One region of the Kitasatospora sp. NPDC059146 genome, then DNA from elsewhere that is predicted to be linked to it. Evidence: riboswitches for the same ligand, from Rfam matches in the RefSeq annotation. Region 1 holds a riboswitch; the other holds the start of a gene.
The links. A riboswitch is a leader RNA that binds a small molecule or an ion and turns the genes downstream of it on or off. The one in region 1 is predicted to bind magnesium.

Region 1 (4,410 bases):
AACCTGCGCACCCTGGTCTTCCTCAACCGGGACGACATGCGCGAGCGCGGCATCGCCGAGTTCGACCCGGTGGACGTCACCAGCACCGCCCGGGACGGCTCCACCCGCTCGGTGCACGGCTACCTGGCCGTCCCGTACGACATCCCGCGCGGCTGCGCGGCCGGGTACATGCCGGAGCTGAACGTGCTGTGCGCGATCGGCGACCACAGCACCCAGAGCGACCAGCCGATCATGAAGCACCTCAAGGTGACCGTGACGAAGAGCTAGACCGGCCTACTCCGAGGGCTGGGGCGTCCAGCGGTGCAGGCCCTTGCGGTCGTAGTAGCGGGTCATCCCGAAGCCGAAGGCCAGGGCCAGCGCCACCCCGATGGCGATCATGACCCAGCCGCGGGCCAGCCCGGCGTCCGAGCGGGCGTCGAAGAAGAGGATCGCCCGGATGCCGTCGCTCAGCTGCCGCATCGGCTCGAAGACCGCCAGGAAGCGGTAGAAGCCGGGCACCGCCTGGAGCGGGACGGTCGCCCCGGAGGACGGCAGGGCGAGCGCGATGAACACGAACATGGACACCAGCTGCCCGATCCCGCCGAACGCGGCGTTGATCGCCTGCACGCCGAGGCCGACGGCGAGGCTGGCGCAGTAGGCGAACACCCACAGCAGGGCCTGGTGCGGGGCGTCCATGCCGAGGATCCCGGCCGTGCAGAGCAGCACCAGGGAGGTGGTGACCAGCATGATCCCGGCGGTCATCAGCATCTTGAGCAGCAGGGTCTGGGTGCGGCTGATCGGGACGGTCGGGCGGCGGGTGTGCCAGGGGCCGATCTCGCTGTCGCTGTAGCCGAGCGCGGTGTCGACGCCGTTGTGGATGATGTTGCCGCCGATGAAGCCGGTCAGCACGGCGAGCAGGGTGAAGTAGAAGGCGCTCAGGCCGAGGCCGCTGTGGCTGCCGATCGGGTGGCCGACCTGGGTGGCGACGGCGAACGGGTCGGCGAGCAGCAGCCGGGCGGTGGCGCCGGTGTCCGGCCCCTGGGCGCCCGGGCCGCCCTGGGCCGGTACGGCGGCCAGCAGCCGCTGTCCGGCCGCGACCGAGGCCTGGTGGGCGGCGTTCTGGGCGATCTGGGCGGCGATCGAGGAGCCGAGGCTGCCCAGGCCGGGGTTGGTGAGGACGGTGAGGGTGGGCCGATGGGTGGCCCCGCCGGCGGCGAGCGCGGTGACGGTGGCGGTGAAGTCGGCGGGGACGAGCAGCACGCCGTAGACCTTGCCGGCGGCGAGCAGGTCGCGGGCGCCCGCGTCGTCGGTCTGGCGCCAGCGGACGGTGTCGCCCGGGATCCCGGCCACCACGGCGCGGGTCAGCTGGGTGCCGAGGTTGACCGGCTGGCCGGGCGGGGGCGGGGCCTGGTCGGCGTTCACCAGGGCGATCGGCAGCCGGTGCAGGTGCCCGGTCGGGTTGACGATGCCGCCCAGGTAGAGCAGCGAGAGCAGCGCGGCCACCAGGGCGCACAGGACGCCGGGGAAGAGCCAGAGCTTCGGGCGCCGGGCGAGTGCCAGCGCCCTCGCCCGCCGGGGAGCCCCCGGAGGTCCTGCGGTCTGGGAGCCTGCGGTCGCCATGCCACCCCTCAGCTGCGTGTGCGTGTGCGGGTACGGATCCGGCGGGAAGTCGTTCCGTCGTCACGTGGCGCTCAAACCCGCGTCACCCGGACGGACGTCACGCCTCGCGAAAGGTAAAGGTTCTACCAAGTGCGCAAGTATCGCGCTTCCGTCGGTCTATGCTTCTGGAGGTTTGAAGAAGGCACCTCGTTCGGTGAGGCTTCTTCACGGACACAGGCCACTGATCCGACGACGTCGAGAGACGCCCAGGGTTAGGACAGATCTTCCCGACCTAAGGGTTGATCCGAAGTGGCTTCCGGCCCGAACGGGTTGGACACGCCGTGGAGTGCCAAAGCTCTGACGAGTTGGGGTGAACCGGTGGCAGTCGCGCGCGCCGGTGAACTCCTTGCCGTGTCGATGACACGCACCACGGGGTGCGTCGACCGGGAGGAGGCGAGAGACATGGATTGCAGTAGTCCGGGCCACAGTAGCCCCTGCCCCCGCCTGCCCTCGTACACCTCCGGCACGCGGTAACAACCTTCCCTGCGCGTACAACTGACGCACCGTCACGTCATGGCGGCGACGTCGTCGCACCGTTCGCCAGCACGCACGCGGCTCCGCCGTGCCCGCCCGGGCACCGCCCCGCCGCGGGCCGGTGCGCCGTGCCCGCACGCAGGGGGAATTACTGCTGCGCGCCCCCATCACCCCGCCTGTCCCGGGGTCCACGGGAGGAACGTCATGACCACCAACGCCACACTCAACTCCAAGCCGCAGAAGCAGCGTTCGGCCGTACTGGACGACGCCCACGTCGGCGACATCAAGGGTGCGCTCGGCACCATCAAGCTCGATGACGACGCACCGCGCCAAGGCCTGTCGGCAAGACTCAAGACCCTGCTGGCGATCGTCGGCCCCGGCCTGATCGTGATGGTCGGCGACAACGACGCCGGCGCCTTCTCCACCTACGGCCAGGCCGGCCAGAACTACGGCACCCAGCTGCTGTGGACGCTGCTGATGCTGGTGCCCGTGCTGTACGTCAACCAGGAGATGGTGCTGCGCCTGGGCGCGGTCACCGGTGTCGGCCACGCCCGGCTGATCCTGGAGCGCTTCGGCAAGTTCTGGGGCGCGTTCAGCGTCATCGACCTCTTCCTGCTCAACGCCCTCACCCTGGTCACCGAGTTCATCGGCGTGACGCTCGCGGCCGGCTACCTGGGCCTGCCCAAGGTCGCCTCGGTGGTGCTGGCGGCGGCGATCATCATCGCCTCGGCCTTCACCGGCTCCTTCCAGCGCTTCGAGCGGGTCGCGGTGACCCTGTGCATAGGCTCGCTGCTGCTGGTGCCGATCTACTTCATGGTCCACCCGAAGACCTCGCAGATGGCCCACGACTTCGTGGTGCCGCAGATGCCGGGCGGCGCGGGCGAGTTGGCCGCGGTCATGCTGGTGATCATCTCGATCGTCGGCACCACCGTCGCCCCCTGGCAGCTGTTCTTCCAGCAGTCGTACGTCATCGACAAGCGGATCACCCCGCGCTTCATGAAGTACGAGAAGGCCGACCTCTGGATCGGCATCGCGATCGTGATCATCGGCGCCGCCGCCATGATGGGCTTCACCGCCGCCGCCTTCGCGGGCACCGACGGCTTCGGCCAGTTCTCCGACGCCGGGGCCGTCGCCAAGGGCATCGAGGACAAGGCCGGCCACCTGGCGGGCGTGCTGTTCGCCATCGCCCTGCTGGACGCCTCGATCATCGGCGCCTTCGCCGTCTCGCTCTCCACCGCCTACGCCATCGGCGACGTCTTCGGCATCAAGCACTCGCTGCACCGCGGGGTCAAGGGCGCCAAGGGCTTCTACGGCATCTACGCGGGCCTGGTGATCGCCGCGGCCGCCATCACCCTGCTGTCCACCGGCTACATGCAGGGCCTGATGACCCAGTTCGTCCAGGTGCTGGCCGGGGTGCTGCTGCCCTCCGCCACCGTCTTCCTGCTGCTGCTCTGCAACGACAAGGCGGTGCTCGGCCCCTGGGTGAACGGTCCCAAGACCAACGCCTTCACCGCCGCCGTGGTCGGCGTGCTGGTCACGCTGTCGCTGATCCTCACCGCGGCCGTCGTCTGGCCGGACATCAGCTCGGACGCGATCCTGCGGATCATGGCCGGCTGCGGGGTGGCGGGCGTCCTGGTCGCCGGGTACTCCTTCCTCTCCGGCCGCCGCGGCACCAAGGAGGACCCGATCGACCGCACCGGCCGGGAGAACTGGCGGATGCCCCCGCTGGAGACCCTGGAGAAGCCGGTGATGTCCACCACCCGCAAGCTCGGCATGGGCGCCCTGCGCGTCTACCTGCTGGTCGCGATGGTGATGGTGATCGTCAAGATCGTGCAGACCGCACTGAACCACTGACCCGGACGCCGGGGGCGGCGCCGCACACCACGGCCCGCCGCCCCCGGCCCCGCCCCGGAACCCTCGACCACCCCGCACCCGGGGTAAGGAAGGCAGTACGGCCATGCGCACCACCACCCCCTTCCACCACCTCTTCCACCACTGCCCCAGCGTCCGACTCGCCCTGCACGACGGCGTCGAGCGCGCCTACCGCCTCGACGACCCCGGCAGCTGCCCCCGCTCGGGCACCCGCAACACCCCGGCCTCCGCGTACGAGCCCCGTGTCCACCTGGCCTACCTGCTGGCCCGCCAGGGCCACCGCCCGGACTGGCTCGCCCTCCCCCAGCCTCCGGCCGGGGGGACCCCCACCGCGGACCTTCCGCCGGCCGCCGCGCACCGGATCGCCCTCGCCGCCGCCCGCCACCGGGCCGCCGCCGCGACCACGCCCGCGCCCGCCGCCGCCTG
Region 2 (4,410 bases), on a different contig from region 1:
CCGCCAGCACCCCGACCGCGGCCGAACACCACAGCGTGGCGGCGGTGTTGAGGCCGCGGACGCCGGCCCCGTCGCGCAGGATCACGCCACCGCCGAGGAAGCCGATACCGGAGACCACGTAGGAGGCGACCCGGGTGGGGCTGCCGGTGTCGCCGACCGCCTCGCTGTACAGGACGAACAGGGTGGCACCGGCGGCGACCAGGGCGTTGGTCCGCAGGCCGGCCATCCGGGCCCGCCACTGGCGCTCGATGCCGATCAGCGCGCCGCAGGCGACGCCGGTGGCGAGCCGGACCAGGAACTCGACGGTGGTCAGGGTGTGCACGACGGCACCTCCTCCAGAGGATTCACGGGGAAACGGGGCAACACGGGTAGTACGGGCCGTACGGAGCACACGGGGAACACGGGCAACGCGGGCCGGGGGATCGCGGGCAAAGGAACGGACGGGTGGCGAGCCGCTGCCCGCCACCCGTCCGTACGGGCTCCGCTCGGCGGCTCAGTGGTTGAGCGCGGTCTGGACGACCTTGATGATGACCATGACCATCGCGATCAGCAGGTAGGCGCGCAGGGCGCCCATGCCGACCTTGCGGGCGGTGGACATCACCGGCCGGCCCAGGGTCTCCAGCGGGGGCATCCGCCAGTCCTCCCGGCCGGTGCGGTCGATCGGGTCCTCCTTGGTGCCGGTGCGGCCGGCCGTGAAGAAGTAGCCCGCGACCAGGACCCCGATCACGCCGCAGCCGCCCATGATCCACAGGATCGCGTCCGAGCTGATGTCCGGCCAGACCACCGAGGCGGTCAGGATCAGCGAGAGCATCACCAGCACGCCGACCACCGTGGAGGTGAAGGCGTTGGTCCGGGGCCCGTTGGCCCAGGGGCCGAGCACGGCCCTGTCGTTGCAGAGCAGCAGCAGGAAGACGGTGGCGGAGGGCAGCAGCACCCCGGCCAGCACCTGGACGAACTGGGTGATCAGGCCCTGGGTGTAGCCGTTGGACAGCAGGGTGATCGTCGCGGCGACGGCCACCAGTCCGGCGTACACGGCGTAGAAGCCCTTGGCGCCCTTGACCCCGCGGTGCAGCGAGTGCTTGATGCCGAAGACGTCGCCGATGGCGTAGGCGGTGGAGAGCGAGACGGCGAAGGCGCCGATGATCGAGGCGTCCAGCAGGGCGATGGCGAACAGCACGCCCGCGAGGTGGCCGGCCTTGTCCTCGATGCCCTTGGCGACGGCGGCCGTGTCGGAGAACTGGCCGAAGCCGTCGGTGCCCGCGAACGCCGCCGCCGTGAGGCCGATCAGCGCGGCCGCGCCGATGATCACGATCGCGATGCCGATCCACAGGTCGACCTTCTCGTACTTCATGAAACGCGGGGTGATCCGCTTGTCGATGACGTACGACTGCTGGAAGAACAGCTGCCAGGGGGCGACGGTGGTGCCGACGATCGAGATGATGACCATCATGACGGCCGCGAGCTGGCCGGCGCCGCCGGGCATCTGCGGCACCACGAAGTCGTGGGCCATCTGCGAGGTCTTCGGGTGGACCATGAAGTAGATCGGCACCAGCAGCAGCGAGCCGACGCAGAGCGTGATGGCGACCCGCTCGAAGCGCTGGAAGGAGCCGGTGAAGGCCGAGGCGATGATGATCGCCGCCGCCAGCACCACGGAGAGGACCTTGGGCAGGCCCAGGTACCCGGCCGCCATGGTGACGCCGATGAACTCGGTGACCAGGGTGAGGGCGTTGAGCAGGAAGAGGTCAATGACGCTGAACGCGCCCCAGAACTTGCCGAAGCGCTCCAGGATCAGTCGGGCGTGGCCGACACCGGTGACCGCGCCCAGGCGCAGCACCATCTCCTGGTTGACGTACAGCACCGGGACGAGCAGGAGCAGCGTCCACAGCAGCTGGGTGCCGTAGTTCTGGCCGGCCTGGCCGTAGGTGGAGAAGGCGCCCGCGTCGTTGTCGCCGACCATCACGATCAGGCCGGGGCCGACGATCGCCAGCAGGGTCTTGAGCCGGGCGGAGAGTCCGTGGCGGGGGGTGGTGTCGTCGAGCCGGATGGTGCCGAGCGCACCCTTGATGTCGCCGACATGGGCGTCGTCCAGGACGGCGGACCTGGCGGCGGCGGTCGCAGCGGTGGCGGCGGGAGCGGTGGGGACCGTGGGGATCTTCGGGTCCAGCATCACGTTGGTCATGGCGGGGCCTCCCTCCCCCTACCTTGAGGGGGCGTCAGGGGGCACGCAGCGGCGGACCTCCCTGCGGGCGCACGGCATCCACGCCGTACGGCGACGCTGAGCGGCGGCGGCCGTGCGGGCACGATGATGCTGACGACGCGTCAAGCGGCTTGCGTCCGGGCATGGTTGAGCGCAGGACGAAGCTTCGGGTGAACGCGCAGGGAAGGTTGTTACCGCGTGCCGGAGGTGTTCGAGAGCATGCGGGGGCAGGGGCTACTGTGGCCCGGACTATCGCAGTCCATGTCTCTCGCCTCCTCCCGGTCGGGGGCGCACCGTCTGTGCGCCGCATCACGACACGGCAAGGAGCACACCGGTCTTCGAGGACCGGTACACCCCAACTCGTCAGAGCTTTGGCACTCCACGGCGTGTCCAGCCGGATCGGCCGGAAGCCACTTGGGGTCAACCCTTAACTCGGGAAGACCTGTCCTGAACCTGGGCGTCTCTCGACGTCGTCGGGTCAGTGGCCTGTGTCCGTGAAGACGCCTCACCGAACGAGGTGCCTTTTCAAACCTCCCAAAGCATAGACCCGGCGCGGCGACCCCGAGTCACCTTTTCGGCCGATCTTCGACAGCTTTGTAGAACCTTGACCAAATCCGCCGCGACTTGCTCATCCTCCACCGGCATATATAGTTCACCGACATATGCAGCTGAACAGCTCACGAGGGGGAACCATGTCCCACATCGATCCGAGCCGACCCGCGCCCGTCCTGCAGCTGGCCGGGGTCTCCCGGGTGCACGGCCGCGGCGCCGCCGAGGTGCACGCCCTGCGCGAGGTCGACCTGACCGTCCACGCCGGCGAGTTCGTCGCCGTGATGGGGCCCTCCGGCTCGGGCAAGTCGACCCTGCTCACCCTGGCCGGCGGGCTGGACCTGCCCAGCGGCGGCGAGGTGCTGGTCGAGGGCGTCACCCTCGGCGGCCTCGGCCGGGGCAAGCTCGCCGACCTGCGGCGGCGCTCCGTCGGCTACGTCTTCCAGGACTACAACCTGATCCCGGCCCTCACCGCCGCCGAGAACATCGCCCTGCCGCGCGAGCTCGACGGCGTCTCCGGACGCACCGCCCGCCGGGAGGCCCTCGCCGCCCTGGAGGAAATGGGCATCGGCGAGCTCGCCGACCGCTTCCCCGACGACATGTCCGGCGGACAGCAGCAGCGCGTCGCCATCGCCCGCGCCCTGATCGGCGAGCGCCGGCTCGTCCTCGCCGACGAACCCACCGGGGCGCTCGACTCCGCCACCGGCGACGCCGTGCTCGCCGTACTGCGCGCCCGCTGCGACGCCGGGGCGGCCGCCATGATGGTCACCCACGAGGCCTCACACGCCAGTTGGGCCGACCGGGTGGTCCACCTGCGGGACGGCTCGGTCGCCTCCGAGAGCGTCGGACGCCGCTCCGGCAGCGGCCGGGCCGCCGTCCACCGCTCCCAGCCCCTCGACGACTCCACCGCCAACTCCTTCGGCGAGGTGGCCCGATGAGGTTCGGAGCGTGGAAGGTCGCGCTGCGGATGGCCCGGCGCGACGCCCTGCGGGCCAAGGGGCGCAGCGCCCTGATCGTGGCCATGATCGCCCTGCCCGTGCTCGGCGTCACCGGCGCCGACGTGGTCCACCGCAGCGGCCAGCTGTCCCCCGCCGAACGGGTCGAGCGGGTGGTGGGCGGCGCGGACGCGCTGGTCACCGCGCTCAGCCCGGGCCAGGCCGTCGAACAGGCCCCGGTCGCCGAGGACGGCGCGTTCGCCGTCCAGCCGCGGCCCGGCCAACAGCCCACACCCGAGCAGCTCAAGGGCGCGAGCACCGACCCGACCGCCCTGGTCGGCTCGCTGCTGCCGCCCGGCAGCGCGCTCACCCCCGTCCGGACCGGACCGGAGACCGGTGCGAGCTCGCCCGAGGGCCTGGTCCGCACCCTCACCGCCGAGGCCGACCTGGGCGACCCGGTCTGGCGCGGCCGGGCCGACCTGGTCGAGGGCCGCACGCCCGGCGCGCCGCACGAAGTCGCCGTCACCCAGGCCTTCCTGGACAACTCCGGGCTCCGGCTCGGCAGCGACACCACCGTCCAGGGACTGGAGCGGACCACCTTCCGCATCACCGGCCTGGTGGAGCACCCGGACGACCTCAAGCGGGTCGAACTCATCGCCCGCCCGGGCGAGTTGCTCGACCAGCTGGCCGCCGCGGCGGAGCCCGGGCAGCCCGCCCCCGGGCAGGGCC

Region 2: linked by a shared signal. The riboswitch ahead of ACFXPX_RS02025 (NRAMP family divalent metal transporter) and the one ahead of ACFXPX_RS21230 (NRAMP family divalent metal transporter) in region 1 are both predicted to bind magnesium.

What each region holds. Positions count from the first base shown of each region.
Region 1 is NZ_JBHZCY010000048.1:10,178-14,587, reverse strand. Features, by position in the region: gene ACFXPX_RS21240 (FdhF/YdeP family oxidoreductase) at 1-267, shown strand, start outside; gene ACFXPX_RS21235 (YhgE/Pip domain-containing protein) at 274-1,599, opposite strand; M-box (ykoK) riboswitch at 1,778-1,955, shown strand; gene ACFXPX_RS21230 (NRAMP family divalent metal transporter) at 2,317-3,966, shown strand; gene ACFXPX_RS21225 (hypothetical protein) at 4,070-4,410, shown strand, end outside.
Region 2 is NZ_JBHZCY010000003.1:77,297-81,706, reverse strand. Features, by position in the region: gene ACFXPX_RS02030 (MgtC/SapB family protein) at 1-322, opposite strand, end outside; gene ACFXPX_RS02025 (NRAMP family divalent metal transporter) at 494-2,179, opposite strand; M-box (ykoK) riboswitch at 2,545-2,721, opposite strand; gene ACFXPX_RS02020 (ABC transporter ATP-binding protein) at 2,890-3,684, shown strand; gene ACFXPX_RS02015 (FtsX-like permease family protein) at 3,681-4,410, shown strand, end outside.